DNA from 3 places in the Desulfoluna sp. CYM3A genome. Region 1 is predicted to be linked to each of the others. Evidence: riboswitches for the same ligand, from Rfam matches in the RefSeq annotation. Region 1 holds a riboswitch; each other region holds the start of a gene.

Region 1 (7,931 bases):
AGGGACTTCATCCAGGGCCAGTAAATGTCCCGAATGCGGCGTGTCACGGGCAGTCCGTCCAGCCTTGCCATGTCGTGAAGCTGATCCGGGATCTGCCGGAATCCGGCCAGGAAAAAAAGCATCTGAAACCCTCCGACGCTCTCCCAGAGCAGCACCACCATCACCGCCGCCTTGGCCCAGCCCGGGTCGTCCAGCCACAGGGGTGCCGATACGCCCACAAGGCCCAGCAACCGATTCAACAGCCCCATGTCCGCAAAAAAGATGGAGCGCCACATGATGTACAGGGCCACCGGGCTCACCAGGGTGGGCAAAAAGACCACCAGGCGCAGCAGGCGGTGCCACGGGGTTGTCCCGCGCAAAAAAAGGGCCAGGGCAAAACTGCCCGCCACCTGAAGGGGCACCGCCATGGAAAGGATGAGGGTGTTGGTGGCGGCCTGGAGAAAGAGGGGATCGGGCGCGCCGCCGGTCAGGCCCAGCAGGGTGCGGTAGTTTTCAAGGCCCACAAAGCTCGGCGGGGAGGTCAAGGACCACCTGAAAAGGGAGAGCACGGCGCAGGCCGCCCCGGGGATGAGAACGAGGAAAAAGACCCCGGTGAGCAGGGGGGCCACAAAGACAAGGCCGCGGCGATCAGTCACAGGCCACCTCCACGGCTCCGGCCTCAAGGGCCGAGGCCATCATGTCCGCCGCCTTTTGGGCATCGGCCACGCCCAGTCTGTGGGCTTCCAGGGCCTGCTTGAAGATCTCTTTGACCAGGCCTTCGTTGAGCAGGGCGCTGTGCTCCGGGCACCGGGCCTTTTGAGCCTGGTCTTTTAATACGGAAAGGGATGGGGGAACGGGGATCTCCTTGCGAGCGGGCAGGTAGATCCGGTGGGCAAGGTGTCGCTTTTGGGCCGCTTTACCCCCCAAGGCGGCCACGAACTGCCTGGCGAGTTCGGGGTGGCTGGATCGCCCGGAGACCCCGAAGGAGTTGCCTCCCATCACCGTGACATCATTGACCGGACCGCAGGGAAGCATTCTTACCTGCCAGGGCACCCGGTCCTGGGCCTCAAAATCGCCGATTCACTCGGACCAGTAGAACAGGGCGCGGCCCTGGAGAAAGAGGCTGCCCAGGACGCCCTGGCTGGCGCCGGAAGAGGGCAGGTTGAGGCGGTCCGACGGCTTTGGAATGACCCCGGGAAGGCGTCGCCAGTTCGCCATGGCGGCCAGGGTGTCCCGGGCGATGTCCCGGTCCAGCACCGAGGTCCCTTCCTCGGAAAAGAACCGCCCGCCCCGCTGCCAGTACCAGGTGGTGAACCAGACGGACTCGTTTTGGATGTCCAGGCCGAACACGGGTTTTCCCGTATCCGTCACCGCCGGGGACAGGGTTCGGATGATGGTCAGGAGGTCCCCCCAGGTCCGCACGGCCATGGCTTTGTCCTTGGGCACGAGTTCGGGGTTGACGTAGAGCACATAGGGATAGGCCACCTGGGGAAGGGCGACGAGCTCGTCGGTGTGGCCTTTGAAACAGTAAGCCTGAAGGGCGTCGTAGTAAGGCCAGGCGTGTCTGGATGGCCCGGACAGGGGACGCAAAAGCCCGTTTTCCGCAAAGGCCTGGAAGGTGTCGGCGGAGAAAAAGGTGATGACATCCGGGGCGTCTCCGTAGAGGCATTTCAGGAAAAACTGCCTGGCATCGCCCATGGGCATGATCTCCACGCGGACCCCCGGGTGCTGCTTTTCAAACCACCGGGCCGCGTCAACCCGGGACGGGTGGCTGTTGGTGGCCCAGACCAGGGTGACGGTTCCGTCCGGGGCCGGGCGGCATCCTGACAAAAGGGCCAGCAGGCACAGCAGCATGAGTACTTTTTTAATGGGCATGGCCCGGCTCCTTGGAATTGGTCAGGTCACGGTGATCCGTGGAAAACGTTGCAACGATTCAGCCCAATCGACCACAGATTGGCAGAGTCACGTTTACAGTTCGTTTTGTGACATCCTGTAGGGTGTGCTTGCGCACCATTTATTCGAAAAACCACATCTTTTGCCGCGTCTATACAGTTTGGCGGGCATCTTAACAGGGGGCATGACCGTTGCGATTCTTCGGTGGTGCGCAAGCGCACCCTACCTTTGCTTTGCCAGTGATCCGTGGAAAACGTTGCAACGATTCAGCCCAATCGACCACAGATTGGCAGAGTCACGTTTACAGTTCGTTTTGTGACATCCTGTAGGGTGTGCTTGCGCACCATTTATTCGAAAAACCACATCTTTTGCCGCGTCTATACAGTTTGGCGGGCATCTTAACAGGGGGCATGACCGTTGCGATTCTTCGGTGGTGCGCAAGCGCACCCTACCTTTGCTTTGCCAGTGTGAAGCGATTTCAACCGTTGTGGCGGAGCCTCCGAGCATCATTCCCAGGCGGAGCCTGGGAACGAAAGAACGTATCCGGTTGCTACGAAGTTTGTGGCTCACCTCGCTTTAAAAATCAGCCCTCAGGCTGACGGTGACGCTCCGGGGCTCTCCGGGGTAGCCGGCGTCTTTGGACGAAAAATCGTCGGCGATGTAGTACTCGTCGAAGAGGTTGTGGACAGCCACCTGGAAGGAGAGGTTCTTCACGGGCACGGTGACGGCGGTGTTGACCGTGATGTAGTCATCCAGGGTGTGGAGGTTGCCGGTGGTGTTGTCCCGCAGGTTGCGTTCGCCCACGTAGTTGGCCGAGACGTTCCAGTTGAAAAAGTCCGTGGCCAGGTTGGCGCCGATGCCTGCCATGTGCTCGGGGGACATGCGCACCCGGTTGCCTTCAAAGGAGTTGCCCGAGGTATCGGTGAACTCTTCGTAGCGGGCGTCGTGGTAGGCGTAGTGGCCCCAGGCGCTGACAGCGTCGGTGATGCGGCAGGAGATCTCCGCTTCCACGCCGTCCACCTCGGTGCGGGTGTTGGTAAAGAGAAAATCATCGGTGGAGGTGCGGAAGGAGCGGGGTCCTTTTTTCTCGGTGCGGAAGCAGCTCACCTGAGCAAAAAGTGTGTTGCCCGAGGAGAACTTGACCCCTGCTTCGTAGCTTTTGGTCTCTTCCGGGTCCAGGATCTGGGGAAGGGTTTTGTTGTTTTTGGTGCTGAGCTTGGGAAACTGGGTGCGAAAGCCCTCGGCATAGGTGGCAAAGAAGGCCGTCTGGACCGAGCCCACCCGGAAGGCGTTCCAGGTGGCGCCCACACGGGGGCTGAAGGCCGAGTCGCTCTGGTCGGCTTCCACGTCTTTATTGGAGGTGGTGAGCTCTTCGTGGAAGTGATCGTAGCGGATGCCCGCCATGAGGGAGACGTCTCCGATGGCCAGGGTGTCCTGGGCGTAGGCGCTGTAGACGGTCTGTTCAAACTCGCTTTTGACCGTGGTGCCGGTAGGGTTGCCCGTGGCCGGGTTGCCCACGTTGGTCAAGGGGGTGTCCCAGTTGGGGGGGCCGTATTTGGGCATGCTGCTCCAGGAGTAGCCGGGGGCGTCCTTGTCCTGGGAGGCGATCTCCACATAGGTGCCCACAAGGAAAGTGTTGTCCACGGTCTCGCCGGTGTGGTCCAGGGTCATGCGCAGGTCGTTGTGAAAGGCGGTCTGCTCGGAATCGCTGACCCACCAGCCCTTGTTGCTCTGGCTTGCCGTTACCGTGGTGCCCCCGGTGGCATAGCTGTCGAATTGGGTGAAGGTCAGGTCGTTGGTGATCTTCACGTTCTCGGAGAGGGAGAGGGTGGGGGAGATGGTGACGGACTGATACCTTCCGTCGTAGCACGCGCCGTCGATGGCGTGGTTCTCTTCCCGGGTGACCCCTGCCATGGGTTTTCCGTCCACAATGGGGATGGTGGAGCCCCTGTCCGCGTTGACATTGGACAAGAGGGCCTGGACGTCCACGGCAAAGGTGTCCGAGAACTCATGGTGACTTGTGACCATGGCGTTCTGTGCATCTCTTCCGACACCGTCCTGGTAGCCGTTGCTGGTGGTTCCGCCGCCGCTGACCATCACATACCCTTTGTCGGTGGGCCTGAGCACCCGGGTGTCTGCCCCGTAGGTGTCAAAGCTTCCGCCCCGGGCCACCAGGGTGGTGGAGGCTTTGGAGGTATCCTGCGGGACGGTGATGATGTTCAAGGTTCCGGCCACGGCGCCCCGGCCCCAGATGGAGGAGGAGGGGCCTTTGGCAAACTCGATGCGTTCCACAATGTTCAAAGGAATCATGGTCAGGTCGGCGGAGCCATTGACCTGGCGGAAGGGGATGCCGTTGATGAGAACGGCCAGGTCCTTGGTGTCCCGGGAGCCCCGGACCTCAATGTGGGGGTAGGCGTTGCCCTGGATCCCCATCTGGAGGCCGGGAACGGTTTTGAGGGCCTGTTCGAGGGTGGTGGCCCCCATGCGGTCGATCTGTTCACGGGTGACCACAGAAACGGTGACGGGTACCTCCATCCGGTCCTCCGCCACCCGCGTGGCCGTGACGACGATTCCTTCCATGGAGGGCGTTTCCGTGGTTTCTGCCGAGGCGGTTGAACCGCCCAGGGCGCAAAGGGCCAGGGCCAGGACTGCACATCTTCGTATTGCGTAATTCACTGTCTCACCTGCTGCATCTCAAGTGGAATTGCTTCCATTGCTTCAACAGGGATTTTTTTAACACGATACCCGGGCAGGGGCATCCATGGCCGCGGAACGTGCATGCCGGGGGGCAGGCAAGGGTCCCGGTGGCTCATGGGCAGGTCCGGATACAAAAAATCCCCAGCTTCCATACAAAAGCCAGGGACTGCACCCGTTCAAACTTGATCCCCGGGTCGCCCCGCCTAAGGGGGCTCTCCCACGTTTTTCGTCGCTCGCAAAAAACATGGGTATGTCACATCACAGACAGGTCTTCTGACTTCCGGATCGATCTACTCAACGCGCCTTCCCGGCAAAGCCAGTGACATGAACACGCACCAGGGGTGTCGTGCCTGCGTTTTTCGTCCCCGATTACAGCGGCGGGACCGTGACGGATTTACACCGTCTTCCCTATTAAGTCCGATTAAGGACATCTGTGTGAATGAGGTTTGCTATCACTCATTTTCCGCTTTTGTCAACAACAAGTTGCACCTTCTCGGTAAGAAATTAATGTCGGGTTTCCTGTGCCCTGGGTACCTTGTGACGTAACTTTTGACTTTAAAGGTATGAATAGCCATGGGGCCTTTCACCCCACGTCTCTTGCGGCGTGATCCGTTTCATAGGGAAATAGCGGGGGAACGGTAGATACTCTTGCGCGTGGGTGTTCGGCATGGTTTCAGGTCGGGTGCCCCCGGGCTGGGACATCGAACCATAAGGCAAAAGAAATTAAGGAATCGATTATGGATGAGAGGGTAACGGTTTACAGGTACGTGGGTGAAAAAGGCGAGAGCACAACCATCGAGGCTTTTTTCAAGGGAGACAAGCTGGTGGTGCAGGGCTGCGACACAGGCCCTTCGGCAGTCGGCATGTTCGGGGACTGGGATTACGAGTACTGGCTCTATGCGGACAAGGCCATCTGCCCCGGCAACATTCTGGAGATTTTAAAAAGTGGCTTCCGGGGGTTTACGGCCATCAAGCGGTGGTTTGACGAACAGCAGATTGACTACGACGTTGTCTCCTATGCCTGAGTTTCCAAAGCATGCTTTCTGGGTGCCATATACGTCACGTTGCAGGCATAGGACCACATATGACCCCGTGTGACGCCGCATGCGATCCTTTGTGTGCGGCTGCCGGACGTAACTTGCTCAAAACGGGGGGGATGTGATGTTCGGCACGGAACTTGATTTCCAAATAAGGCGGGCACAGCCCTTTTGCAAGGCAAAGGGCCGGAAACCAAGACACAACCAAACGGCACACAGGAGGAAGCCATGAACGCAGGCAAGGCAATATAGGGGAAAAGATATCACAGCTGGGATGAGGTTTTTCAGGCATCAAGGCCCATGGCATTCAGGGCATTGAACACAGGGACGATTACCTCCCCCCTGGCACCTTACACCCAGGCGGAGAGTATCCCGGCGGGTGTGGACACATCGAAGACCGTCTCCCACGCGGTGATGGTGTTTTACTTTCATCACCCGGAGAAGGGCGATATCCTCATCGACAGCGGGTTTGACAGGTCGTTTTACGAAAATCCCCCTTTTGGGAATTTGTCGCCCTTTGTCATCGATTTTCTCGAGGGCAACAGGGCCCGCTACACCCAGCAAAAAGATGAGGACTTAGAGTCCCAGCTTCGAAAAAACAATATCCATCCTACCCACCTCTTTTTGACTCACATGCACCCGGACCATACCGCCGGGATACCGGCCCTGTCTCCCTGGTGCAATATATGCTATGGAAAGAAGGAGAATTCGGCGCACTACCGCCTGATGACGGGGAGTCACCTGAAAGGAAAGGGGGATATCTCTCTTATTGATACCGATCCAGCTCCGGCGATTCCTCCGTTTGATCATGCGGTGGACCTGTTCGGGGACGGCTCTTTCTGGGCGCTGTCCACACCGGGCCACACAACGGACCATCTTGCCTACCTGATCAATGCGGAACCGTTCCCCATCCTTGTCGTGGGGGATGCGGAACTCTCGGCCTGGGGCATGACCCAGGGGGTGTTCATGAACTCCGATGGCGGGAAAGAAGGGCAGCAGGCCGTTCGGGAATCGGCAAATGCGATTCGCGGGTTTCATCGGATGTACCCCCACGTGGCCGTGTGGTTTTCCCATGATGAAAAGCCCCTGGCCCCATGAGCGCCCAGACCTAATTACCCTGCAAAGACAGTAAGGAAGAATCATGGAAACAACAGCCCCCAGCCCCTGGGATACCGATTACAAAGGCACCGAACCGTCCCCTGTCTACGAGCCGCTCTGGCACATGCTCCAGCAGTTTCTAAGTGACTTTCCGGCGACATCGGTGCTGGACTTCGAATGTTCAGGTCGGCAACTGCCTACCTCATGGCCGAAGAGGGGCTTCGGGTAACAGGGGTTGATATCTCGTTACGGGCCGTAGAAAAAGCCGTGGCCCTGGGCAACGCGCGGACGAACGGACGATGCCGATTCATGAGGCACGATTCCATTCCCGAGGACGTGCCCGACGGCTCCTTTGACGTGGTGGTGATGCTCAATGTCCTTCATTGCTTAACGTTAAAAGAACGGGTAGACTTACTCGTCAAGGCAAAGAGGGTGTTGAAACAGGGCGGGGTACTCTTCGCCAGCGTGCTGGACGTGGAGGACGAATCCTACCCGAGGCACGAATGGACGGAAATCGAGCCACATACCTTTGACGACGGCACCGGTAAACTCTTTCATTTTTATTCTCGGGAAGAACTGACCGAAGAGTTGAAAGGGTTTTCCATTTCCGAGTGCGACATGCTTCGGAACATCCATCCTGATGTGGGAAGGCAAAGCGCCTTGTTTGTGCTGACTGCAACGAACAAGGGGTAAGGGCGCGCATTCTGTGCCGTTTTTCAATTGGGACTTGCTTCACACTGAAAAATATACAGATTCCAAGGGAATACTTGCTGACGGTGGCGTTGAGGCACTCTCAACGCCAAGGGCGGGCTGAGACAATTCTGACAAACAGGCTTGTGCCTTTCGGGTGAAGGGAGACGTGCCATGCGTGTGTCGGCGGGAAAATCCAGGGCAGCGGAGGAGCGTACGGCAACGGTTACGGGTGCCGGGGTGCCACATCGGCCACATGCCGGGCCCTCCCTGTACGGCGGTCCGAACATCGCCTTGCAGCGGGCCCGTGCGTGGTGGAATTCTCTGTGGAGAGACTGGCGCGGCAGGGCACCCATGCTTCCGTACAGGCCGGGCTGAGGGTGAGTGCCCCCGGCGACGCGTGTGAAGGGGAAGCCCACCGCATCGCCGACGAGGTGGCGTGCAAGGCCTGCGAGGGCAGCACAGAGCCTTCCGTGGCCATCACCGGGCGGCCTGCCCCTGGCACCCCCTGGCTTTTTCGGGGGAAAGGCACCGAAG
Region 2 (7,931 bases), 2.3 Mb from region 1:
ATTTCCTGGCAAAGCATAGCGCACGGACCCGAAGTGCGCTGGAAGAGCAGGGCATTTCCCCTGAACGGGCCGAGACCCTTTCCCGGGTCCGCATTTTTACGGGCAAACCCGGGAGCTACGGTAACGGTGTGTCGGAAATGACGGGCATGAGCGGATTCTGGGAGTCCGATCAGGAGATCGCCGATGTGTGGAAGCGACGCATGGGGTTTGCTTTCGGCCAGGACCTCTGGGGCGAGGAGGCTGGGGTTCTTGACGAAGAACCTTAAAAACGTTTCTGCAACGGTCCACAGCAGCTCGTCTGCCCTGTACGGCACCATGGACAACGACGATGTCTTTCAGTACCTGGGTGGCCTCTCCCTTGCCGTGGAAAAAGAGACGGGCACCCGCCCCGACGTTGTGATGACCCGCCAGGATCGCCCGGACGCCGTCACCGTGGAGGGCATCGACAAAACCATCGGCCGGGAGCTCAGGAGTCGCTACATCAATCCCAAATGGATTGCGGCCATGAAAAAAGAGGATTACGCCGGGGCACGTGAGATGGCCCATTTTGTGGAGTATATGTGGGGCTGGCAGGTAACGGTTCCCCATGCCGTCAAAGAGACCTCCTGGCAGCAGACCTACGACGTCTATGTGAATGACAGCCTGGGCCTGGACCTGAAAACGTTTTTCAACAAGGCCAACCCCTGGGCCTATCAATCCCTTACGGCCCGCATGCTTGAGTCCGTGAGGAAAGGGTACTGGGCCCCGGACGAATCCGTGACGAAGAACCTGGCCAAAGAATACGCCGTGGGCGTCATTGAAAAGGGCGTGGCCTGCTGCGACCACACCTGCAACAACCCCTTATTGAATCAGATGGTGGTGACCCTTATCTCCATGCCCGGCATGCTCTCCCCGGAGATGGTGGAAAAATTCACCCTGGCCATGGAAGAGGCCGTGGGAACGACCCTTGAAAATCAGCGAGCCAAACAAAAAGCGGTCCACGACAAGGTCCTGGCGGCCGCAAAGCCCCATGCAAATGCGCCCGTTGAAAAAGCCGACGCCTCTCAGGTATCCGATCCTGCAACTCCGTCAGAAGCCGAAACCCTTGAGGTGACAGAAACCGGCAGCGGCGACCGAAAGGTCCAGGGGTACAAGATGGAAAAAATCGAGACCAGGGAAGAGACCACAAAACTCTCCTCATCCGGGGTGATGTGGTATGCGGCAATTTTTCTCCTGGGCTTTATCGGGTTGTTTGCATGGGGCATGACCAAAGCCAATGCATAACCCGGATATTTCCTGGAAACCATGCAACCGCAAACCGCCTCCAACACGAAGCCACCCTGTTTATCGGCCACGGCACCGATCACCCGGCCTGGACGCGATGCTGAAAAGCACCTACGGCCCCAGTGCCTTTACGGGGGTGGTGGAGGGCTTTCCCGAGGCTGCGGATATCGTAAATACTGTTAAAGCAGACAGTTTTATACGGGTGAAGATCGTTCCGCTGATGCTGGTGGCCGGGGTGCATTACCTGGAAGACCTGGCTGGCGACGATGAAGACTCCTGGAAAAACCTCTTTGCAACAGAAGGCATTGAAGCCACCTTCATCGAGCGGGGTATCGGGTACATGCCGGAGATTGTGCGGCTCTTTGTCCGGCACCTGGAAGAGGCTATGGACATGGTCCTTGAAGCGGAAACGGTGTGAGGCCTTTCTATTGACGTGGTGAGTCAAGCCGCAGGATCTGTTTTTTTATTGTTATGCATTTTTATTTTTACTGTAACATAAAACCGTTACACTCTTAACTGCAGGCATGAGCAAAAGGAAAAAACGGCGCCCCTTGTTCACGCACAGAGGGGGTGACAAAAAAGATAAGAAAGTGTTTGACACACGTCGAATATCTTGTGTAGATAAACATACAAATTGATCTCTGGTGCACGCTTCTTTTTTAACAAAAGAGATGCTGCTTAAAAGGGAACCCCGTGAGAATCGGGGACGGGCCCGCCGCTGTAACCGGGGACGAACTTCGTATATACGCCACTGCTCATGATCTGAGCGGGAAGGCGCGAGGGTTCGGACGATCCGGAAGTCAGAAGACCTGCCAGGGTGAATTCACCTGCTTATGCTTTTTGTAAAGTACAATCAGGTGAGGGGTTTCGTTCTCGCGGTAGGAACTGGAGACCTGATCAGACGACATGGGAAAAACGGCCCCATGCCCCCTTTTTATTGTAGGCTGCATGGGGCTTTTTTTGTTTGGGCGAAACGCCCGAGGTGTCTCTCTTCTCTCCTTATACCCAGCCCCCTTGAATGGAAGCCCCCCGCAACTCGAAACAGCAGTGGTTCAGGTGGTCGTTCTGCATGGAGGATCGCCGCCTCCGGTGCAAAACGAAGTCTGATGCTTGTGGAAGGAAAAGTAATGAGAAAAAGTCTGATGATCGGTGCTGTCGCCGCCTGGGTGGCGGCCAGCTCCCCGGCCTGGGCAACCGACGCTGCCCTGGATGAATATGTGGTGACCGCGTCGCGAGCCAAAGAGAGCATTACGGAAGTGGCGGCGGCTGTGACGGTGATTGACTCGGAAACAATCGAGAACTCCTCGGCAAGAAACTTGGGAGAGCTGCTTGTGGAAAAGGGCGGCGTTCAAATACGCGAGTATCCCGGAGCTCTGACGACTGTGAAGATCCGTGGGTTCAGCACAGACACCCATGGAAACGACCTGATGGGTAATGTGCTTATCCTCATTGATGGTCGCCGTGCAGGGACCGGCAACGCGGCCAAACTGATCACAAAAAATGTTGAACGAGTGGAAATTATCAAGGGGCCTGCAGCCGTTCAGTACGGTTCGGCGGCCATGGGTGGCGTTGTAAACGTTATTACCAAAAAAGGGACCGGGAAGCCCACCGTTTCAGCTTACGCAAAGACCGGATCTTATGACTACAACGAATTTGGAACTGACGTGTCGGGAACCGCTGGCAAAATCGATTTCTCTGCGTCTGTATCCCATTCCGAAGAAGGCGATTACGAAACAGGCAGCGGCAAGGAATACTTGAACACGGGTAATGATGGAATCCTTCGTGCCAGCCTGAACACAGGGTATGAGTTTTCTCCCGGACACCGCATCGGATTGACGTATACGCTCTTTGATGGCGACGACATCGGCAACCCCGGCAGTATCGACGCCAACGACCTGGACAACACAAAAGATTCGGAAAACAGCTCCTACGACGTTACTTATGACGGGAAAAACAGCACATCGTCACTGGCATGGATGCTTCGATACTTCGGCGGAACGGACAAAGACACGTGGAATGACCCTTCAGATAGCAATGCCTCGGGGTGGGATGACGGCATTCCCAGTGTGCATGAAACAGACAGCAAGGGCGCTCAGGCCCAAGTTTCATACGATGGTCAGCGATTCGGGCTTACCACCGGCGTGGATTGGGTGGATTATGATGTGACCAACGAGCCCAGTGCACCGAATAACACAGCATTTGACAACACAGCCGGATTTGCCCTGGGAAAGGTTAAACTTCTTGACCAGAAATTAATTCTCATCGGTGGGGCTCGGTATGATCACTACTCCGTAGATATTTCCGGAGATCAAGGCAGCGATAAATCCGATGATGACCTGAACCCAAGCCTGGGCGTTGTCTACAACCTCTCCAAGCAGGTCAAGCTCAGGGCATCCGTTGCCGACGCCTTTCGCATGCCCTCTGCAGAACAGCTGGCCGCTGATTTTACGTCTTACGGGACTCATTATGTCGGCAACCCGGATTTGAACCCGGAGAAAAGCCGAACCTATGAAGCGGGAGTGGATATTACCCGTGGTAGCTTAAAAACAGGCCTCACCGTTTTTACCACCGAATATGATGATAAAATCGTGACGGACAAACAGCATGGATTTACTACCTACAAAAACCTGGATGAAGCAACCATCAGTGGCGTTGAAGGCGAATTTTCCTACACATTCTCCGACATCTTCGGGGGCTGGGAACTCAGGCCCTACGCCACGCTGACACATCTTTTCAAATACGAGGATGCAGAGACCGACAAAGACCTCAAGTATACATCGGATCTCGACATTTCCGCAGGCATCGCCCTGACCGATCTGGATGGGTTCTCTTCGGATCTCAGCGTCTCATACCTGAGCAGCCAGGATGTGGTTAAGTACAACCCAGACTGGTCAACATCCGATGTGACGCTTCCTTCGGTCACCGTGACCAATTTCACCATCACCAAACGCGTGCTGACCACGGACAAGTTAGGGAGCCTGTCCCTGCGCGGTGAAGTCAAAAACCTGTTTGATGAAGATGCGGCCTATGTTCTGGGATACCCCATCCCGGGCCGCCGATTTTTTGCCGGGGTAACCTGGTCCTACTAATCCGGGTTGTCCCCACGACCCGGGCTGGGACCGGTTTCCCCGCTCACCAATTTTCGCCGGACCTGTGACACCGGCGGAAAATCAGGGGGGCATCGTCGCCCCCTTGAAAACCCCTTGAAGGCCGTGCCCGGCGCATCAGGGCAGGCCGCCCCCGTTTTTCCCGTCTTTGGCTGTATGATTGGGCAGCTGCTAAGAGGGCGGGAGATCCTCCTTGCGGAGGGCGGTTCGGTTCTTTTTGAACCGAATGCAAAGGAAAGGGCCGGAAAAGGGGTGTTGCTCCGCCCGTTGACTCGGAGCATCATGTATCTCCTGATCTGTGGTTGGAATCAGGGGCAGGGGAGGGACAACGGCGTCCCTCCCCCCTCCCATGATATCCGGCTGGATTCGGAGATTTTTTGTTGATGGGATCATCTCGCATTGCCGGATGATCTGTGCTATATATCGCAGCGATCATGGCAATTGATCCCTTGTTATCACAGCGCCTTGCTGAAATGATTTTGTTTCTGCGAGGCTTTGGTGTTTTCATTCCGAGACAGGTACAGGCAACATGATTCACTTATTGAAAAGCGGCGGCCTGCTGATGCTTCCGCTGGTTTTATGTTCTTTTGTGTCACTGACCCTTATCATTGAGCGATCCATCTTCTGGCTCCGCATCAGGCGGGATAAGGACCGAGAGCTGGTCTATCGGGTCCTGGACCTTGCCGAGCAGGGGCTCTGGGACGAGATCCGCCTGGCTGCACGGGGCTCCCGCAACTTCATTATCCGTATCCTGATCAACGGCATCCTGCATCGCGATTACTCCATGGCCATGGCCATGGAATCGGCGGCATCGGATGAGCTGCGCAAGATGAGGCGTTTCATGGGCGTGTTGGAAACCATCATCACTGTGGCTCCCTTGCTGGGGATCCTGGGAACCGTGGTGGGCATCATCCACTCCTTCGATATGCTCGGGGCCAAGGGTATCGGGGATCCCCAGGCCGTGACAGGGGGGATTGCCCAGGCTCTCATTACGACGGCTGCGGGTCTTTCCATCAGTATTCTGACCCTGCTTCCCTGCAACTACTTCAACGCCTGTGCCGAAGCTTCGGCCCTTGCCATCGAAAAATATGCCACCTCCCTTGAGATTACCTATGAAAAAAGAGCCAACGGCAACCACGATGTGCAACGTCCGGAAGAGGGAAAGCTCGCAGCCGGGGGTAGGGGATAAGCATGCGCGAACAAATCATCTAAATAGCCCGGTACCGGGTGCATGCAATGTATGAGCATACCCTTGTGTGGTGAATCCCGGGGCATGTTACGTAGTGTACGGAAAGGCACTATCGCCTCCATGTAAGGGGGGATCCCTTTCAGGCGGTGTTTTTTAAGAAAAAGGTTTTCCAGATGAAAGTCAAACGAGATTTCAGCATCAAGAACAAGCCGGACATGTTGCCGCTCATCGACGTGGTGTTCCTCCTGCTCGTTTTTTTTATCTACGCCATGCTTTCCATGAGTTACCACAACGGCATCCGCCTTGAGCTCCCGGAATCTGCCCAGGCCGAGCACATGGAGGAGACAACGGAGCTCATTATCTCCGTGGAAGCAGACGGCCGAGTGTTCATGGGGAAGGAAGAAGTGACCCTGGCGGACCTCGGTGCCAGGGTAAAGCGATACTTTGAGGGGAAGAAAAAAAAGCAGGTCATTCTCAGCGGCCACAAAGACCTGTCGTACCAAAATCTTTTCCATGTCATGGACACCATCCGCGGCGCGGGAATCTGTGACATCGCCCTTCAGGCGGAGGTGGCAAAGTCGTGAATCGCCTGATGCTTTCCGCCTGTGCAGCCGCCTTACTGCATGCTTTTTTTTTCCTGGTGCCCTTGCCCACGGCATCGGTTACACCACCGTCTGCCCCCACCCACGGCACCACCATTTCCGTTTCCATGACTGTTCCGTCGGTGCAGTCCGCTGTCCCGCCCAAAGCGGTGACAAAGCCGAAACCCCAGAAAACGCCCCCCAAAAAGAAAAAACCGGTTCCTTCCAAAAAGCCTCCTGTTCAAAAAAAGAAAACACAGGCAAAGCGCATCAAACCTAAGAAAGCGGCAAAAAAGAAGGTCCCCGTTCTTGAGCCCGTGGAGGAGCTTCCCACGCCTGCTCCGCCCGTGGCGGTTGAAGATCCGGAGCCCTCGCCCACACCAGACGAGCCGTCTGCCCCGGTTGCGGTCGCCATGGCCAAAGAGACCGATCAGGAGTCCCAAGAAACCGTTGAGCCTGCCTCTGCACCTGCCGTCGGGGGAACCCTCACCGACGCACAGCCCACGTCGGTCTACGCGCCGGAGCCCCGTTATCCCAAGGCGGCCATCCGCAGGGGATATCAGGGTGTGGTTCTTCTCGATATCCTGGTGGCCGGTGACGGCCACGTGGAGGAGGTAAAATTGAAGACGTCGAGCGGCCACGGCGTTCTGGATCGCAGCGCCCTAAAAGGGGTTAAAAAATGGCGATTTTCCGCCAGCGGATCTACCCAACCCACCTGGGTCACGTTGCCCGTAAGATTCGAACTGCGCGGAATGTAATTCATTATTTCTGTTGGCTTCCTTTTGGGGACAGGTTCTTTTTGTCTTGCCCCATGGATCAACCGGCGGGGGGCGTGATTTCTTTAGAATTTCAAGATATACCGGTTATTCGATTTTCATGTTTCACTTGAACTTGATGGCAACGGCCTGGGCGTTGCCACGATCAAAGCCGGTGGTGCCTCCGCCCTTCAGTCCCCAGGTCCCTTCGTTGGCAGACCGCACGATCACGGCATCGGCCCCGAGTTTGGCTGCCTCTTCCTTGAGTTTTTCAATCATACCTTCTGCGCTTCGGTCATGGAAAATGGTCTGCCCTGTCTGGGTGGTCACAAGCCCCAGCTCCACGTACTCCCGGTCCGTCGGGGGGCTGTAGAACACAATCACGTCTCCTGGTGTTTCCTGTTCCGCGTTTAAAGGTGTTGTGGTGGTTTTTGTACACGACAGAGTCATACAGGCGACCAACAGAACGATCACCCATCCTCCTGCCAGGGGGCGGTATAAATCAAGCCTCATGGAACACCTCTCTTGTCTGTAAGGTTCACTGCAGGCCATCACCTCACCATTATGCTGACATTTATATTTGACTTCAAGCTCATCTCACATTAGGGGACAGGCTATTAATGCTGGACTTTCCTCTGCCATGTATGAGACAGTGGTTGCGAAGATATCATCCTTGAATTATAAAGAATTTATTTTTAAATGATTCACACCAACCGATCGCCGTATCAATTCCGGCTTTCAGGAAGGAGGGTGTTATGCCGCGAATTCCCCGTTTGGTTGTCACGGATCCAGGACAAAAGACCGCGTACCATATCATCAGTCGGACAGCACTTGAAGGCCTCCCCTTTGGCCAGGCCGATAAAGATAAGCTGGTCAGCATCATTCAGCGTCTTTCCTCAATTTATGTTGTTGACGTATTGGGATTTGCTGTGATGGGCAATCATTTTCACCTGCTTGTGGAGATCGCCCCAGAATCCATGGTCTCCGACGACGAGGTAAAACGGCGATTCAGAATTCTTTACGGGAGAGACGCCGA
Region 3 (7,931 bases), 3.1 Mb from region 1:
CCCCGGCTCTCTGGTAGTTGGCCATTGACACGGCATACCGGGCCCAGACCTCTTCATCTCCCATGTCTGTCTCTTTTGAGGGCAGGGGAGGACCTTTTTTGACCAGCGCTGAAAGATCGGCAATGGCACGTTCCCGCATGGACGCTATTTGCCTGAGCATGTCGCTGAAGCAAGTCGGGCTCCCTTCCACAAGGGAGGTTTGTGTAAAAGGCGTGTTCTTGTATAGATGGTTGCTTTTTGTCACCAAGCCCATGGCTGTGAGGCCATTTAAAAAGAGCCTGGTATTTTCGAGGTGGGTTCCCAGGGCCTCAGCCACCTCACGGGATGATCTGGGGTCCTTCAGCTGATTAAACACCTTCAGCTCCATGCCGACGAACAGAAGCTTTGATTGAACCGGGCCCGTCATTATTTCATACAGCGTGCTAAAATCTGCGTCTATTTTCGGGGAATAGGGCATGATGCCGCTCCTTATGTAAGTCTCTATCGTTACGTGGAAAGCCAAATGCGAGGCCTTTGCCTGGCCTGGGGATTGTGAGGGCCGGGTGCTCCGGTAGGTGGAAAAGAGGGGCACCCGGCTTGTTTGTAGGGCAAGAATATCGCGTTGAAAACGGCAACTTACTTTTTGCGTCCAGAGACGTCGGTGTTTAAAAGTAATAACTGGTCGTAATGCCGATTGTTCTGGGGTCGCCATCCTGGACCAGCTCGCCAAGGCCCATGGCGCTGTTGTCGAACAGAGCCGTGACGTATTCTTCATCCAGCAGGTTTTTGCTCCAGACTTCCACCTTCCAGCTCTCGGCTTCGTACCCAAAGCGAAGGTTTACGATCTCGTATGCTTCCTGTTTGGTGTAGTTTTTGGGGTCTCCGTAAAATTCACCTGTGCCGAGGAGTTCCGCCCTTGTGAACAATCCATTTTCGAGGAAATAGGATGCGCCCAGGTTGTAGGTGTACTGCGGGACATTGGGGAGGCTGTTTCCGTCAAAATCATAAAAAGAGCCGTCCTGTTGCAGGGCCTTCCAGTCGTCGAACTCTGATTTGACGTACCCAAAGCCGGAGAACAGGTCCAGGCCGGGAAGGGGGCGGGCCTGAACTTCCAGTTCCACGCCCATGCAATGGGCCTTTGCCGCGTTGTTTATGGACGTGCCTGCGGCAAAGGACCACTCCACCACCTGTTTGTCGTCGATATCGATGTAAAAGGCCGCCAGGTTGGCAATGAGCCTCTCATCCAGCCACGATGTTTTGATACCTGCCTCGTAGTTCCAGGTGTATTCGGGATCATAATAGAACGCCTCTTTATCGCTGGGCATGTAGCCATAGTTGTACCCGCCGACCATGTACCCTTTGGACGCCGTGGTATACGCCATGACATTGCCGGTAAGGTCATAGGCGATGGAGAACTTCGGGAGCCACTCATTGTAATCCAGCTTTTTGTCCTGATCGATGACCCCGGCCCCGCCTTTGCCCGTCATGGTTCCGTGCAGTTGCTGATGGTCAAACCTCAGGCCTGCCGTCAGGTGCATTTTATCCAACACCGTGACCGTGCACTGCCCGAATCCTGCATACCCGTCGATGTCGATATCGGTGTCGGCCTTCATGGCCCAGGCTTTTCTTTCGCTTGTTACTTCAGTTTCTTCCTTGAACCCGTATATTCCCGCGAGCCATTGAAAGGGCCCTTGGTTGTCCGGGGAGAACAGCCTGACCTCCTGGCTCATGTGGTCGATGCTGTATTTGTTGGGCGAAGCCCCCCAGTTGAGGGGGCCCAGGTCATTGGTGCAGTCCATATCGGTGCTGTAGCTGTGGGAATAGTTCCGTAGCCCGGTGACGGACGTCATGTTGAAGGACTCGCCGGAATACTTCATGTTCAGTGTCTGGCCGTTGCCTTCCTGGCGGGAGTACTCATCGGCGTCGTTGTGGCTGATGGTGTTATAATCCGTTGCATACGGTCCTGTGCGGTACCTGTAGGAATTCTGCTGGTCATCGGTGTCCATGAAATCGGCTGTGAAGGACAGGTCCCACTGATCCGTGGGGGTCCACCTCAGGGTGGCGCGGCCGTTCTTCTGGTCTTTTTCAGCGCTTTTATCATCGCCGTTGCATGTGTTTGTGATGAAGCCGTCGGAGATACTTGCTTGAGCCGCAACGCCCAGATAGAGGGTGTTTTCGATAATGGGGCCGCTTGCGTTCATCCCGGCCCGCCAGGAGTCGTAGCTGCTGTATTCGGTGAAAAGCTTTCCCTTGAACTCATTGTCCGGCTGCCTGGTCACAAGGTTGATGACGCCGGATTCACTGTTGCGACCGTACAGGGTCCCTTGGGGGCCCCGCAAAACCTCAGCCCTTTCAAGGTCGAGCAGTTCGGTGTTGTACATGTAGTGCAGCGGGAAATTGACCCCGTCCACATAAAACCCGGTGGGAGAGTAAATGGAGGTTGTAAAGGAGGAGACACCCCTTAAAACCAATAGATTCTCCGCCGAGGATTCGTTCATGAACAGGTTGGGGACATAGCGAACAAGATCACTCATGTCCTTGCTGCCGGAGTCCTCAATGTCGGTGCCGGTGAAGACGGACAGACTCATGGGGACATCCTGAACATGCTCTTCCACTTTTTGGGCCGTAACCGTTACGGGCTCAAGCCGAAAAGGTGACGGTTCTGCTTTCTGCTCCTGTGCCATCGCCAAAGACGCTGATAATGGGGATAGAGCCACCAGTACAACGAGCAGCGACGCCATAAAACCCTTTGGAAATCGATCTCTGTTTCTATTCATGACCTGTTCCTTAAAGCTGAATCTGTTACGAGTGATGGGCCTGAACTTAAGGGGCAAACCGCAGTTCAGCGCATCTGAGTTGCCCTTGCAGCCTCGTTGCCACAAGGCGCTGATGACGGATCATCAGGGTGGGCACCCGGCTCCTTTGAAGGGTGAAAAACGATAAAAATAAAGCCATCATGTAATGGTATTGCCGCAATATAGCGCCGCTGTTCATGGGGTGAAATGGGGGTGGTATGACCGAAACGGATTCTTGCATGACCTGGATGGATTTTTGGACGGAATCGGCTTTAAAGGAGGCAGTCTTCCTCGGTGTGCTGTTGCCTGATTTTTACTTCAGCCGTGCGTGGGCCCAAAGCAAAGGGGGCTCAGGCTTCCGGGAAAGAAGGGGGCTTAAGGCATGGCGCTGAAGCACGTGTTGTTTCGGTAAATGCTCGGCCTGATGCCGAATTTGGTTTTAAAGGCATCGGAGAATCGCCCCGCGTCCATATAGCCAACCTGATACGATATCTCCTTGATATTCATGTTGCCCTCTTCCAGAAGCTGGCGGGCTCTCTCCATCCGATGCTCATGTAAATAGCCGAAGGCCGTTTGCCCACAGACCTGCCTGAACCCGTGCTTGAGCTTGAAATCATTCAGCCCGACTCGACTGGCAAGCTCCAGCAGTGATGGCGGGGTCTGCATATTCTCGACGATAATGCCCATGGCCTCATGGACACGGTCTATATCGGAAGGGCGAAGCGGAGCGGTTTTTTTTATGCTGTGTCTGGCAATGGCAGCCTGTTCAAGTTGAAGCGATATCAACTCAAGGGCCTTGCTTTCGAGGAAGACTCGTTTGATCAGGCCCTGATACGGGCAATTGAGAAGCTGGTGAAGGGCGGTTTGCATGGCAGGGGGCATGGAGCCCGCATAGTGGTAGTGGGTCTTGGGGCACCCCTCCATAACAGCCCGGAGATCGGCGGGGGCTTGCTCCATATCCCCCCGGGAGAACATGCCCAACACGACCGGGTCGACCTGGATGTGGAGCATGTGAACGGGTTTTTCAGGGGGAAATTGGCTGTACCCTTGGGAATTTGGAAAACAGGATACGGTGCATGTGCCTGTCTCTGCCTGGATGATTGTCGGCTTGGGTTTCCCCAGGTTGACTATGGATCGGCCGCTTCCTGAGAGTACAAAGCAAAAGAGCAGTGGGGACCGCTCCATTTCGAAACGGGAGGTCACGCCTTCGGCATAGGTTGCCTTGGTAAGAATCAAGGAGAGCCCGGGCCTTAGGGGGATTTCTTTGGTCCATCCCTGCTCACCGTTTTCGGGCCGCCTCAGTTCAAGGTCCATATGATCTGAAACGATGTCGTCGGAACGTTGATGCCTTAATTCGGAGTCCATACAGCACACCCTTTACACACGGTTTGTTTAAAACGTAGCCCGCATGGTGTCTGAATGGCGGCAAAGGAGTGATATCAAAACATCGTGTGACGTGCTTTATTGCCTGGCGGGTGCCGATACCTCCGGTATGTGCTCAGGCAATAAAAAACCCACACAGGATCTCTCCTGTGTGGGTTACCGTTTTTCATACCACAACAACGTCATCACTTTGGTGCCATAAAGTGATAACACATCTCCATTCAGGTAAGTCTTCTGACTCCCGGATCATCCTACTGGCTGCGCCTTCCCGTCACAGTGTGGCAGTGGCTGTGTGCAGCGTTCGTCCCCGGTTACAGCGGCGGGCCCGTTCCTGATTTTCACAGGATTCCTTGTTATACTGATTTTATTCAGTACCTGAAGTCAGGGCCGAAGCAAATATCGAAGAAACCAAATGAAACCCTCAGGCTGCGTGGTGAGTCACCAGCGTGTTGCCCACGGTGTTCGGGTTACTTCATCACGGCATTCCCAGGGAATGTGTTTTTTTCTGCTTGGGCCCCTGTATGTCTGCCAGAATACATTGTCGAAGAGGGGATATCCCATCGGCTGATCATGAACTGCACATAAAAAAGGCAATCGGCATCATATCCTTTGCCAACAATTATTCTGGATTTATTGAATTGTCATTACATGAGGGGTTTATGGATGTCAAACGGAAAAGGTTCTGGTTCGGTGAAGGTTTGTATTGGCATGTGGTGTTGAGGGTCGCCTGCATAGGCCATGGCCGGTAATGGCTTATCTGAGATGTCGTTGATATGGAAGGGAGCTGGTGGAGCAAGGTGGGTTATGTCTTTTTCGGCATCGGAAAGCCGTATGCGAAGCGGCGGATTCGCATACCTTTTAGGGCGGGGTAAGCAACGATCATGTCGTTACCCCTTTCCCCATAACCATCGCGACCTGACAACGTTTTATACAATCAGGATGGGCAAAACGAAGCTTTAACCCTTCTGGTCATCAAGACGCGACTCCTTCATATTGGATCGTGCTTCCCAGTGTTCCATGCACTTTCTGAAAATGTGGGGGTAGACCACGTAGTGGCGGAATGGTCGGATACATCTCATGTAAAGCGCGCTGAAACTGCTCCTGTACTTGATGTACACTGCAAGGCGGACCTTCCACTTTCCTTCTCCCGAAGGAGACCAGGCATAGTGCATCAACGCATGCTCGGTGGAATTGGAGAGCTCATGGAGCGTTTCGTCCTCGAAGGTATACACTGGCCTGAAGTCCATATAGTCGCGCGTTGAGATGTCCATCGCGCGCTGCGGAGTGTTTTTTTCAAGGTCCCTCTCCTGCAAACGATCCCGAAGGCTCTTTTCTCTGCAGCCCGGAATGGGGTGATTGTTCAAGTTGTTATCGATACGAAATAACGCGCCTACAACCTTTCGTACCCTGAAGAGCATTCCCGCTAAGGAGACATCGTAAATGTCCTTCATCATGGGCTCAATGGCGGATTTCTGGAACAAATGTAAATCGACCCCGTCCTTTGCGCTGAATTCATATGGAAACTCCCAAGTATCCTCGAGTATGAAATCGGAAGCCAGGGAACGGACCCTCCAGTTGAATTTGGTATGCGTTGAGGCTGCGGCAGTAAAATCCATGATTACTCCTCTGTAAGACTCGTTATTCCCAAAAATGATGGACCCTTCTTGTTACCAAATCACATAGCAGCATGTTTTATTTTCAGCTAACGCTGCTGGTTGAGAGGGACCCTCTCAATTAAGCACAGAACTGTGGAATAGTCCCATTGAAATTTAGCCCGGGTATTTCATGAGAAAACGGACCATCTCTAATAATAGAGAGTTATTCCAAGTCGTTGTTGTAACGAAAGATTAGATATTTCAAAGGTATAAAATGTAATTCACGGTTTCCTGCTCGATTTTCTCACCCTTCGGGCGAGCCGAGTGCCCCATGGTCCTCGTCATCCGGGTGTTGAAGGGCATTTGTCAACAACTTGCAAAGGCGTTAAGCCCGGATGTTCCGTAACAACTGATTATCGCCGTAGTGGTGAGCAAGAACCGTCGGTTATTTATTGGATGAGGGGATACACGGTGGATACGCTGAGGAAGATACGACATGGGCACCTTTCCTGTGTGCCTTTTTGGTCGGCAATAGATGTCGTCATGGGCATCATCTACAAGATCATGGTGCTGCTCGGCACTGGTCTGGGGGGCGCGTCCCGATGTGAGGAAAGGGGCATGGCGGGGGATGGTGGTGACGTTTCAACTAAGAGCGGCCATGGACCCGTGCCGCCGGGCCTTGGGTTTCTGTCGCTTTTTCTGGTGGGGGGCGTGGCGTATGCCGCCAGTGGTTATCTGCTGAGCCTTTTTCACTATTCGGTCAGGGGCCCGCGTGTGTTTATGTATGGAATCTTTATTGCGGGGTTTGCTGCGCGGTTCGGCGAGGCTCGCCTGGACAGGGCCGAGGCCATGTTTGGGGCAGGGAAGAGTCTGGTGGGACGCTTCCTTTTTGGGGCCTCGGGTGCGGCCTCCCTTGGTGCCGCTTATTATGTGCTCAAGCACCCGGACATTATGAGCCTGGGCGACGAGGTGTTGAGAGGTACCGCTTCAGGGGGAAGGGCGGCTGTTCTGTGGCTTCTGATTGCCGGGGTTCTCTACGCAGGGTTCTTCAGGCCCCTGGCATGCAGCGTGTGGGTGACTTTCGCGTATTATGCGGGCTCCGAGGATTCAAGAGGCTATGTCCTGAACCCTTTGAACGCCTTGATCTTGGTTATGGTCCCGGTGCTGTATGTTGTCTCCATGGGAGGCGTTGGTGTTGGAGCCTTTTTTTTCGGTAAGGCTTTGGTCTTTGCGTCGGTGACATGGGCAGAGTTCGCTGGCTGGGTGGTGTTCTGGGGCGCTGTGGTGGCTTCCGCAGGGGCGGTGGGGGTGCTGCTGTTGAGCGCTGCGGGTCTTGTACGTACCACTATATCTTACGCTGTTGAGGTGGGGCTCCTGGCGTATGTCATGTCCCAGTGTATGTACGGCGCAATATATCTGTTTTTTGATATTCGGGGCATGGTGGATATGACCCGGGTGTTGATGGCTGTTCCTGTGGTGTCGGTTTGTGAAACGGCGCTGTTCTGGGGGCTTGTTTTTGCCGGTGTTGTGGTGCCGGTCCGTTTTTGGAGGCAAGGCATCCGGTATGCGCCTGAAGGCGTGGTGATGCATCTTTATTTTTCAGGGATTCTCGGCCTTGTTTTCAATGTACCTGCGCACAGTGTTGTTGTTGCTCGTTATGTGGGGGCTGTTTCGGGGCTTTTTGGCTGGGTGCCCAGTGTTTTTTGACGGAGGCGGTGTCCCTTCCTGTTTTTGTTTGAGAGCGCAAAAGGGCCCTGCAGTTTATGCTGCAGGGCCCTTGATGTTTCTGGCGGTATCCAAGGCTTGCCGTTGACGTTACTGTCGGACCCGCATCGTGCCGTCCCCGCTTTCGATGAGACGGACCCTGTCCCCCACGACGTATTCGTCGTCTTTCTCCTGGACAACCACCATGATGCGTCCGTCGTCGAGTTCCAGCTCGATCTCAACCCCGGGGCGCATGGCCCGTGAGCGCTCGGCTGCGCTTCCCGCGGCAGCTCCGCCCAGGGCTCCGGCGGTGGTGGCCAGGGTGCTGCCGCTGCCTCCGCCGATGGTGGAGCCCACAATCCCGCCTACCACGGCACCTCCCACGGCTCCTGCGCCGCTTTCTTCATGCTGGATCTGCACATCGGCCACATTGAGGACTGTGCCATAATAAACGGACATGGCCTGCTGGGCCTGG

Evidence for each region. A riboswitch is a leader RNA that binds a small molecule or an ion and turns the genes downstream of it on or off. The one in region 1 is predicted to bind cobalamin.
Region 2: it holds a riboswitch for cobalamin, as region 1 does, so the genes downstream of both, ACOYW1_RS11370 (TonB-dependent receptor plug domain-containing protein) here and ACOYW1_RS22695 (TonB-dependent receptor) in region 1, are expected to answer to the same signal.
Region 3: it holds a riboswitch for cobalamin, as region 1 does, so the genes downstream of both, ACOYW1_RS06225 (helix-turn-helix transcriptional regulator) here and ACOYW1_RS22695 (TonB-dependent receptor) in region 1, are expected to answer to the same signal.

What each region holds. Positions count from the first base shown of each region.
Region 1 covers NZ_CP186556.1:4,475,622-4,483,552, reverse strand. Annotated here, with positions in the region: gene ACOYW1_RS22710 (carbohydrate ABC transporter permease) at 1-635, opposite strand, end outside; gene ACOYW1_RS22705 (hypothetical protein) at 628-1,014, opposite strand; gene ACOYW1_RS22700 (ABC transporter substrate-binding protein) at 1,060-1,854, opposite strand; gene ACOYW1_RS22695 (TonB-dependent receptor) at 2,449-4,548, opposite strand; cobalamin riboswitch at 4,816-5,019, opposite strand; gene ACOYW1_RS22690 (hypothetical protein) at 5,307-5,594, shown strand; gene ACOYW1_RS22685 (MBL fold metallo-hydrolase) at 5,907-6,704, shown strand; gene ACOYW1_RS22680 (hypothetical protein) at 6,748-6,933, shown strand; gene ACOYW1_RS22675 (class I SAM-dependent methyltransferase) at 6,882-7,397, shown strand; gene ACOYW1_RS22670 (eCIS core domain-containing protein) at 7,721-7,931, shown strand, end outside.
Region 2 covers NZ_CP186556.1:2,197,346-2,205,276, forward strand. Annotated here, with positions in the region: partial or broken gene ACOYW1_RS11360 (cobaltochelatase subunit CobN) at 1-1,263, shown strand, start outside; gene ACOYW1_RS11365 (sirohydrochlorin cobaltochelatase) at 1,361-1,681, shown strand; cobalamin riboswitch at 1,889-2,094, shown strand; gene ACOYW1_RS11370 (TonB-dependent receptor plug domain-containing protein) at 2,391-4,352, shown strand; gene ACOYW1_RS11375 (MotA/TolQ/ExbB proton channel family protein) at 4,960-5,559, shown strand; gene ACOYW1_RS11380 (ExbD/TolR family protein) at 5,733-6,143, shown strand; gene ACOYW1_RS11385 (energy transducer TonB) at 6,140-6,898, shown strand; gene ACOYW1_RS11390 (hypothetical protein) at 7,022-7,273, opposite strand; gene ACOYW1_RS11395 (transposase) at 7,651-7,931, shown strand, end outside.
Region 3 covers NZ_CP186556.1:1,168,943-1,176,873, forward strand. Annotated here, with positions in the region: gene ACOYW1_RS06215 (methyltransferase) at 1-691, opposite strand, end outside; gene ACOYW1_RS06220 (TonB-dependent receptor) at 645-2,756, opposite strand; gene ACOYW1_RS06225 (helix-turn-helix transcriptional regulator) at 3,150-4,139, opposite strand; cobalamin riboswitch at 4,365-4,551, opposite strand; gene ACOYW1_RS06230 (DUF2867 domain-containing protein) at 5,114-5,773, opposite strand; gene ACOYW1_RS06235 (hypothetical protein) at 6,077-7,459, shown strand; gene ACOYW1_RS06240 (glycine zipper 2TM domain-containing protein) at 7,568-7,931, opposite strand, start outside.